Regions from separate parts of the Cellulomonas fimi ATCC 484 genome, predicted to be linked through region 1. Evidence: predicted binding sites of a transcription regulator. Region 1 holds the regulator's gene; each other region holds the start of a gene.
The links. The regulator HrcA, encoded in region 1, represses chaperone genes, less so after heat shock. The targets are predictions, from matches to a motif close to TTNGCACTCGNNNNNNNCGAGTGCNAA.
Positions count from the first base shown of each region.

Region 1 (3,266 bases):
AGGCGGCGTCCGGGTCCGGGCGCGAACGCGCGGACCGCGTCGGGCAGGTGGTCGACGCCGTCGAGCAGCTCGACGACGACGCCCTCGAGGCGCAGGTCGTCGCCCCAGACCTTCTCGACCAGCTCGGCGTCGTGCTTGCCCTCGACCCAGATCCGGCTGCCCCGGGCCACGCGCGCCGCGGCGCCGTGCACGGCGCGCGACCCGGACGCGGTGCGGGTGGGGCGCGCGGGGGCGGTCGTGCGGACGGGTGCGACGAGCTCGACGGGCTCGCCGTCGACCCAGAAGCCGGGGCCGAGCGGGAAGGTGCGGGTGCGCCCGCGCCGGTCCTCCAGGACGACGACGTGCATGCCGCCGGACTTCTCGACGCGCACCACGGCACCGACCCAGCCGCTGGTCACCTCCTCGACGACCAGCCCGGTGTCGGCGGCCTGGGGCTGCGACGTGCGGGCCGGGCGGTGGTGGGCGGGGCCGGAGCCCCCGAGCACGTCCGAGCCGTAGCGGTCCTGGGTCACCGGGGCACTCTAGAGGCGTGGTGCGCCCGACAGCGGGCATGTCGGGCGCGCGGCGTAGGATTGGCACTCCGGTAGGGCGAGTGCTACCCGTGGGGCGAGGGTCCCGCGCGACGTGGGGAGGCGAGAGTGAGCGAGGACCGTCGGCTGGACGTGCTGCGCGCGATCGTCGAGGACTACGTCGCGACCAAGGAGCCCGTCGGGTCCCGTGCGCTGGTCGAGCGCCACGCGCTCGGGGTGTCGCCCGCGACGATCCGCAACGACATGGCCGCGCTCGAGGAGGGCGGGTACATCGCCCAGCCCCACACCTCGGCGGGCCGCGTCCCGACGGACAAGGGCTACCGGCTGTTCGTCGACCGGCTGACGACGGTCAAGCCGATGTCGGGCGCCGAGCGCCGGGCGATCGGCGCGTTCCTCGACCACGCGGTCGACCTGGACGACGTCGTCGACCGCGCGGTCCGGCTCATCGCCCAGCTCACCGGGCAGGTCGCGGTCGTGCAGTACCCGTCGCTGCGGCGCTCCGCGCTGCGGCACGTCGAGCTCGTCGCGGTCGGAGCCCGGCACCTGCTCGTGGTGCTCATCACCGACACGGGCCGGGTCGAGCAGCGCACGCTCGAGCAGGACCGCGACCTCGACGAGGTGGTGCTCGCGCAGCTCCGCGCCCGGCTCAACGCCGCGGCGACCGGTCGTCGTCTCTCGCAGCTGCCCGAGGCGCTCGGCGAGCTCCCCGACGCGTTCGCGCCGGAGGACGCCGGGCTCGTGCGCGCAGTCGCGGCCGTCGTCGAGGAGACGCTCGCCCAGGAGAGCGAGGAGCGGGTGGTGCTCGCAGGCACCGCGAACCTCGCACGCGGGGGCGGCGCGGACTTCGCGCACACCATCGGACCCGTGCTCGAGGCGCTCGAGGAGCAGGTGGTCCTGCTGCGGCTGCTGTCCGAGATGGCGGAGGACCAGGCCGCCGTGAGCCTCCGGATCGGCCGCGAGACGCAGCACGAGGGCCTGCTCGAGACCAGCTTCGTCACGACCGGGTACGGCGACGACGGGGGGACGTCGCTCGCACGCGTCGGCTCCATCGGGCCGCTGCGCATGGACTACCCCGGCACCATGACGGCCGTGCGGGCCGTCGCCCGGTACCTCACCCGCATCCTGGCCGGATGAGCCGCACGACGTCCCCGGCCCGTCCCCCCGCCCGCCTGAGCACAGGAAGCGAGCGCACCTCCCCGTGACCGACTACTACGAGATCCTCGGCGTCGCGCGCGACGCGTCGCCCGAGCAGATCAAGAAGGCCTACCGCAAGCTCGCGCGCGAGCACCACCCGGACGTCGCGGGCTCCGACGCGGCGTCCGAGGAGCGGTTCAAGGACGTCTCGCGCGCCTACGACGTGCTGTCCAACCCCGAGAAGCGGCGCGCGTACGACCTCGGCGCGGACCCGGCGTCGCCCGGCGGCGGCATGGGCGGCGGGTTCGGCTTCCAGGACATCTTCGAGACGTTCTTCGGTGCGGCCGCCGGCGCGGGCGCACAGCGCGGCCCGATCCCGCGCGCCCGGCGCGGCCAGGACGCGCTCGTGCGCCTCGACCTCGACCTCGCCGAGGTGACGTTCGGCGCGCACAAGGAGATCCCGGTCGACACCGCGGTGCTGTGCCCGACGTGCGACGGCACGTGCTGCCGTCCGGGCACGTCGCCGCGCACGTGCGACGTGTGCCACGGCCGCGGCTCGGTGCAGCGCGTCGCGCGCTCTTTCCTCGGCCAGGTCATGACGACGCAGCCGTGCGCCGCGTGCCACGGGTTCGGCACCGTCATCCCCGAGCCGTGCCCCGAGTGCTCGGGCGAGGGGCGCGTGCGTTCGCGGCGCACGCTGTCGGTCGACGTCCCCGCGGGCGTCGACACGGGCACGCGCATCAAGCTCACGGGCCAGGGCGAGGTCGGCCCGGGCGGCGGCCCGACCGGCGACGTGTACCTCGAGGTGCACGAGCGCAAGCACGACACGTTCGTGCGCCGGGGCGACGACCTGCACGCGACGCTCCAGGTGCCCATGACCGCCGCCGCGCTGGGCACGGTCCTGACGCTCGACACGCTGGACGGCGAGCGCGAGGTCGACCTGCGCCCGGGCACGCAGCCCGCACAGGTCGTCACGATCAAGGGGCTCGGCGTCGGCCACCTGCACGTCGGCGGCCGCGGCGACCTGCACGTGCACGTCGAGGTGCAGGTCCCGACGCCGCTCGACGACGAGCAGGCCGAGCTCCTGCGGCGCCTCGCGGTGCTGCGCGGCGAGGAGCGCCCCGAGGCGCGGCTCGCGAGCTCCTCGAGCGGCGTGTTCGCCAAGCTCCGCGACAAGCTCGCGGGCCGCTGAGGTGAGCGCACCCGTCTTCCTCGCGGAGCCGGGCACGCTCGCCGGCGTGGTGCCCGGGGGCACCTACCTGCTCGACGGCACGGAGGGCCGGCACGCGGGCGTCGTGCAGCGGCGCGGGCCCGGGGAGCGCGTCGACGTGGTCGACGGCGCGGGGGTGCGGCTCGTCGGCGTGGTCGAGCACGTCGGCGCCGAGGGCGTGCACCTGCGCGTGGACGACGTGGTCGTCGAGCCCGCGCCCGACGTCGCGCTCGTGCTCGTGCAGGCGCTCGCCAAGGGCGACCGCGACGAGCTCGCGATCGAGGCCGCGACCGAGGTGGGCGCCGACGCGGTCCTGCCCTGGCAGGCGGACCGGTCGATCGTCGTGTGGCGCGGGGAGCGTGCCGCCAAGAGCCGCGCGCGCTGGCTCGGCA
Region 1 covers NC_015514.1:2,604,404-2,607,669, reverse strand. Annotated here, with positions in the region: gene CELF_RS11880 (DUF3097 domain-containing protein) at 1-512, opposite strand, end outside; gene hrcA (heat-inducible transcriptional repressor HrcA) at 639-1,664, shown strand; gene dnaJ (molecular chaperone DnaJ) at 1,729-2,856, shown strand; gene CELF_RS11865 (16S rRNA (uracil(1498)-N(3))-methyltransferase) at 2,858-3,266, shown strand, end outside.

Region 2 (3,266 bases), 1.3 Mb from region 1:
CGCGTTCCAGTGCGTCTGGTCGCTCGGCTTCGAGGACGACAGCCCGCGCGTCGTGCTCCACGGCGCCGCGGGGTGCCTGTTCTACGGGGCGTTCGCCGCCAAGATGCTCGCCCTGCGCCTGCCGCGGCTGCCGTCCGCGGTCCTGCCCGTGCTGGGTGCGCTCGTCGCGGCGCTGCTCGTCGTCGTGTGGTTCACGTCGGCGGCCTGGTTCTTCACCCAGCCCGGGTTTGCCCGGGTCTAGCGGCGGGCGCGGGAGGTGGTGGACGTGAGCGGCGACAGCCAGGACCGTGCGGGCGGCGAGGTCGGCGACGGCGGGCCCGGGCGCCGGGCGGTGCTCGAGGCGGCGGGCGTGACGCTCGTCGCCGGCGTCGTCGGGTACGTGGGGATGACCGCGCTCGCGCCACGGGGCGACGGGGACGGCGGCTACGGGGGCACCGGGGACGGGGACCGGGTCGACGACGAGAGCGACGAGGACGACGGTGACCGGGGTGACGACGGCCGGGAAAAGGGCGGAGACGACGACCGGGGCGACGCCGCTGGAGACGGCGACGGGCAGACGCTCCTCGCCGTGACCGACGTGCCGGACGGGGGCGGCGTCGTGCTCGACGGCCGCCGGCTGGTGCTCGTGCGCGACGGGGACGACGTGCACGCGTTCACGGCGGTGTGCACCCACCAGGGCTGCCTCGTCGGCGGCGTGACGGGCGGCGAGATCCGCTGCCCGTGCCACGGCAGCGCGTTCGACGCGCGCACGGGCGCGGTGGTCCGGGGCCCGGCGACGGCCGACCTCGACGAGGTCGACGTCCAGGTCCGGGACGGACGGGTGGTGCTGCGGTGAGGCGGACGTTCTGGCAGCGCCTGCCGACGCTCGTGTGGCTGGCGGGTGTGGGTCTGGTGCTCGGCGCGGCGCTCGCGTCGCTGGCGCTGGACTGAGCGCACGGGACAGCCCCGCGACGGGGGGTCCGTGCGGGGCCGTCCGGGTGCGGCGCGCGGCGCTGGCCGCGCGTCAGGCGGTGGTGTCGGCGGAGGAGCCGATCTGGGCGGTCTGCTCGCCGTGCTGCACCTCGATGCGCCGCGGCTTGGCCTCCTCGGCGACCGGGATGGAGAGCGTGAGCACACCGTCGGTGTAGGTCGCGCTGATCGCGTCGAGCGCGAGACCGCGACCGACCGTCAGCTGGCGGGCGTAGGTGCCCACCGGGCGCTCCTTGGCGAGCCACTGCACGTCCTGCTCGGTGCGCGAGGTGCGCTGCGCGCGGATCGTCAGGGTGCGGTCCTCGACGTTCACGTCGATCGTCCCGGGGTCGACGCCCGGGAGGTCCACGTGCAGGACGTAGTGGTCGCCGGACCGGTACAGGTCCATCGGCATCGTGGCCGAGGCACGGTCCGCGGCGAACATCTGGCCGAGCAGCCGGTCCATCTCCTGGAACGGGTCGAAACGGGTAGCCACGCCCCTCACCTCCTCGCTGTCGAGGCACGGACCGCCCGTGCCCCGGGGTCCTGCCCGGCGGTCCGCCGCCGGGCTCGGCTACATCTCCTGTGTTAGCACTCTCGACCGGCGAGTGCCAAGCCCCGCGAGGGCCCCGTTCGCCGAGGGAGAACGCCGGCCCGCGGTTGCGCCAGGCCCCCACGCGCCGCACGGTGGGAGGGCGTCAGGCCGCGGCGTCCCCCGCTCCCGGAAGGCACCGCCGTGCCCGCTCCCACCCCCGCCCGCCCGACGCGCCGCCGCAGCGCCGACCACCCGGCGACGCGCCTGCGGGCCGTGCTCGTCGCCCTGCTCACCGTCACGCTCGGGGCCGTGCTGCTCACCGCCGCGGGCGGTGCCGGTCCCGCGAGCGCCGCGACCGACGACCCGGTCGTGGAGCAGCCGGGCACGAGCCCGTCCGTCGACGAGACCCCGAGCACGAGCGACCCGAGCCCGCGCTCCACGGCGACCTACGGCGAGGGCGGCGCGGGCCCGCACCAGGAGTCGGGAGAGGACCAGCTCGGCCCGCTCACGCCCGGCCGCACGCTCGCGATCGTGGCGATCCTCGTCGTCACGGCGGGCATCATCACGGCGCTGGCCGTCCGCGCGCGCCGGCAGGCGAAGGGCACAGGTCACCGGTCCTGACGCCCCGGCGTGCGTGCGGCCCGGCGCGCCGCCATGCTGGGAGGACGCGTCGAGCCCGCGGCGTTCCAGGCCCCGGCGGTGCGTCCGCGAGCGCCGGGCCGTCCGGAGGAGCACTCGCATGACGGACACCACCCGCTCAGCCGCGACCACGCGGCAGCGTCACCCCGCGCAGTACCTCGCCCTCGTCATCGGCGTGGTCTACCTGCTCGTCGGCCTCGTCGGCTTCGCCGTCACGGGCTTCGACGGGTTCACCGAGCACGACCACTCGCAGACGCTGCTCGGCTTCGCGATCAACCCGCTGCACAACATCGTGCACATCCTCATCGGCGTGCTCGGCGTCGTCCTGTGGTCGACGCTGGCGCGCGCCCGCACCTACGGCTGGATCCTCGCGGTCGGCTACGGCGCCACCTTCGTCTACGGGCTCGTGGTGGCGAACGACCCGGACGCGAACATCCTCAACATCAACGGCGCCGACAACGGCCTGCACCTGGTCAGCGCGCTCGCGGGTCTCGCGATCGCGCTCTGGCCGGCCCGCGACCGGACCGCGACCCGGACGCGGTGACCACCGCGCGGGGAGAGCGCCCGCTCCCCGTCGGGCGCGCCGGCGGCGCCGCGCACCAGCTCCTCGCCGGGCCGGCGCGCGCCGTCGGCGTCGCCCTCGGCGGGCTCCTGGGCGCCGCCGCGCGCGTCACCGGGCGTCGTCCGCTGCACCCGCGCGGCGTGGTGCTGCGCGGGACGGTCCAGGTCGGCCTCGACCCGGGCGCACCCGGCGCGGTCGAGCCGTGCACGGCACCCGCGGTGGTGCGCGTGTCCCGCGCGGCGGGGCTGCCGCGACCGTGGCCCGACGTGCACGGGCTCGCGGTGCGGTGGGAGCGCGCGGGCCGTCCGCAGGCGCTGCTGCTGTCCTCGGCCGGGCTCGGGACGGTGTCCCGTTTCGTCCTGGCGCTGCGCCGGGACGTGACGTCGGGGCCGCTCACGACGCTCATGCCGTTCCGCACGCCGGCCGGCCCGGTCGTCCTCGGTGCCGTGGTGACGCGTCGGGTGGACGGCGGCCTGGACGTGGAGCTGCGGTCCGCGCACGCGCGGGGACGGTGGCACCGCTGGGGTGCCGTGCAGCTCGACCCCCCGCACGGCCCGTCCGTCGACTCCGACGTCCGCGTCG
Region 2 covers NC_015514.1:1,335,721-1,338,986, reverse strand. Annotated here, with positions in the region: gene CELF_RS06170 (DUF6529 family protein) at 1-241, shown strand, start outside; gene CELF_RS06165 (Rieske (2Fe-2S) protein) at 266-835, shown strand; gene CELF_RS06160 (Hsp20/alpha crystallin family protein) at 1,004-1,444, opposite strand; gene CELF_RS06155 (hypothetical protein) at 1,685-2,104, shown strand; gene CELF_RS06150 (DUF4383 domain-containing protein) at 2,223-2,666, shown strand; gene CELF_RS06145 (hypothetical protein) at 2,663-3,266, shown strand, end outside.
Region 2: a site for HrcA is predicted at 1,537-1,563, ahead of CELF_RS06160 (Hsp20/alpha crystallin family protein). Genes of this name have one in related genera too.

Region 3 (3,266 bases), 1.4 Mb from region 1:
GTGGTCCTTCGCGAGGCGCTCGACGACGCTCAGGTCCGGGTCGGGGCGCCGCCCGACCGTCACCACGGCCCGCGCACGCGTCATCGCGACGAGCTCGGCGGCGTGGTGCCCGCCGACGGGTCCGCCGACCATGCGCGCGTCGACGCCGTGCTCGACGAGCGCGGCTGCGAGCGCGTGCACGACGAGGGGACGGTCCTCGCCCGCCGGGACGAGCACGAGCACGACGGGGCTGCTCGGGTGGGGCGAGGCCGCGGTCGCGGCCCGCAGCGCAGCGGACGCGGCGGCGCGCACCGTGAGCGGCGCGTCGACGCCGGGGCGGTCGACGACCGTCTGCCGCGCGAGCCGGGCGAGCGCGGGCTCGACGAGCTCCGTCCACCAGCGCGCGGCCGAGCCCGGCGCGGTCCCGAGGGCGAGCAGCCGCGCGCAGCGCTCGGCGTCGCCCGCGAGCGCGGCGTCGACGACCGCGGTGGGGCTGGCGTCGGGGTGCGGGGCACGCGGGTGCGGCACGGTGTCGACCGTGCTGCCGCGGCCCGGGGTGTCGACGTCGGTCGCGAGCGCGATGCGGGCGGCCTCGCCGGGGGCGACGCCGTCGAGCGTGAGCCGGCGCATGACGAGCAGGCGCTCGACGTCGGTCGCGCTGTAGCGGCGGTGGGCGCCGGCGGCGTGCTCGGACGGCCCGAGGCCGTAGCGCCGGTCCCACGTGCGCAGCGTCGCGGGCGCGACGCCGAGGCGCTTGGCCACGGCGGCGACGGCCAGGGCGGGCGCGGCCGTCCCGGTCGCGCCCGTCGCGGGCGTCGAGCCGTCCTCGTCGGCGGGCATGACGCGATTGTGCCAGCCCGTCGGGGCGTCCTCGACGGACGACGGGCCGGATCGCGTCGCGCGTCGGCGCGGCGACCAGCACAGGCGTCCAGAACCGCTTCATCACACGATCGTGCGAAGCGGTCTTGAACAACTTCTGGCGCGGTTGTACTGTTTCGCTTCATCGCACCACCCGCACCACCGTGCGGGGCTGCCTGACAACCGAGCCACCGAGCGCGACCGCCTCGCGGGACCGCGGACTCGGTACGACTGAGGAGGACGCATGGCGGAGATCTCGCGGTTGCCCGGACCGGTGATGGACCTGTGGGAGTGGCAGTTCGAGGGAGCCTGCCGCGACGCCGACCAGGACCTGTTCTTCCACCCGGAGGGTGAGCGGGGGTCGGCACGACGCCGGCGCGCCGAGGCCGCGAAGGCCATCTGCGCGACGTGCCCGGTGCTCAAGGAGTGCCGCGAGCAGTCGCTCGCGGTGCGCGAGCCGTACGGCGTGTGGGGCGGCCTGTCCGAGGACGAGCGGGCCGCGATCCTCGCGCAGCGCAACGGTCGCCGCGCCGTCGTCTGACGCTCGCCTCGCACGAGCCGGAGAGGCCCGTCCCGCGCACGCGGGGCGGGCCTCTCCCCTGTCCGCACCGGGCGCGGCGGCCGTCGCCCGCGCTGCACCGCCGACCGGGCCCCGAGGACGACGACGGCCCCCCGACCGCTCCCGCAGGAGGGTCGAGGGGCCGCGGAGGGTGCGCCGCCGGACGTCACGGACGCACGACGGGCACCCCGGACGTCACTTGACGACGACCGCGAGGATGTCGCGCGCCGAGAGGATGAGGTACTCCTCGCCGGCGTACTTCACCTCGGTGCCGCCGTACTTCGAGTAGATGACCTTGTCGCCGACGGCCACGTCGAGCGGGACGCGGTTGCCGTTGTCGTCGACACGGCCCGGGCCGACCGCGAGGACCTCGCCCTCCTGGGGCTTCTCCTTCGCGCTGTCCGGGATGACGAGACCCGAGGCCGTCGTCGTCTCCGCGTCGAGCGTCTTGACGACGATCCGGTCCTCGAGGGGCTTGATGGAGACCGACACAGCGGACCTCCCCTTCGCATGTGAGTAGTTCCGAGCAGTCCGAGCGCGCCGGCTCACGTCGTCGCGGGTGCCGTGACCAGGTGCGCAGCTGGCACACTCACCGGGAGAGTGCCAGCTCCTCACTCTAGGAAGGCGTTAGCACTCGGTCAAGGCGAGTGCCAACGACCCGCCGGGGCGCGGCCGCGGGACGGCGGTCCGGGCGCTCGGTGGGCTCCCGCACGGCGTGCGAGGATCGCCCGCATGGACGCCGCCGGCCTCACCGCACTGCTCAGCCCCCAGGGCTGGGCCCTGCTCTCGGCGCTCCCGCCCTACGACGAGCACCGCGCCATGGCGCTCTCGGAGCGCCTGCACGCCGAGGGCATCGACCCCGGCCTCGTCGCGGCCGCGCTCACGCAGTCGCGCCTGCGGTCGCGCGCCCGGGCGAAGCTCGGCGACTTCGCCGACGGCATGCTGTTCACCGCCGCGGGGCTCGAGCAGGCGACGCGCCTGACGGTCGCCGCGCACCACGCCCGCCGGTACCGCGACGCGGGCACCACGCGGGTCGCCGACCTGACGTGCGGCATCGGCGCCGACTCGCTCGCCTTCGCCGGCGTCGGCCTCGCGGTGCTCGCGACCGACGTCGACGAGGCGACCGCCGCGATCGCCACCGTCAACCTGCGGCACTTCCCCGACACCCACGTCCGGCACGGCGACGGCCTCGCGCTCGACCTGCGGGCCGAGGGCGTCGACGGCGTCTACGCCGACCCCGCACGGCGCACCTCCGCGGGCAGCCGCGTCTTCGACCCCGCCGCGTACGCGCCGCCGCTCGACGCGGTGCTCGCGCTGCGGGACCAGGTCCCCGCGCTCGGGCTCAAGCTCGGGCCGGGCGTGCCGCACTCCGCGCTCCCCCGCGACGCGCAGGCGCAGTGGGTCTCCGTGGACGGGGACGTCGTCGAGGTGGGCCTGTGGTTCGGCCCCTGGCACCCGAGGGCCCCGGCCGCTCGGCGCTCGTGCTGACCGACGGCGGTGCGCACACGCTGCACGCCGGGCCCGACGGTCCCGCGGTCGTCCCCGCCGGGCCGGTGGGCGCCTACCTGTACGAGCCCGACGGGGCCGTCATCCGCGCCGGGCTCGTCGGCGACGTCGCGCAGCGCGTGCACGGCACGCTCGTGGACACCACGATCGCCTACGTGACGTCCGACGAGCTGCACGACGAGCCGGTGGCGACCGCCTACCGCGTGCTCGACACCCTCCCGTTCGGCCTCAAGCGGCTGCGCACCTACCTGCGCGAGCGCGGCGTCGGCCGGCTCACGATCAAGAAGCGCGGCACGGCCGTGGTGCCCGAGCAGCTCCGCAGGCAGCTCGACCTGCGCGGCGACGCCGAGGCGACCGTCGTGCT
Region 3 covers NC_015514.1:1,160,154-1,163,419, reverse strand. Annotated here, with positions in the region: gene CELF_RS05395 (MerR family transcriptional regulator) at 1-819, opposite strand, end outside; gene CELF_RS05390 (WhiB family transcriptional regulator) at 1,082-1,378, shown strand; gene groES (co-chaperone GroES) at 1,592-1,888, opposite strand; partial or broken gene CELF_RS05380 (class I SAM-dependent methyltransferase) at 2,129-3,266, shown strand, end outside.
Region 3: a site for HrcA is predicted at 2,024-2,050, ahead of groES (co-chaperone GroES). Genes of this name have one in related genera too.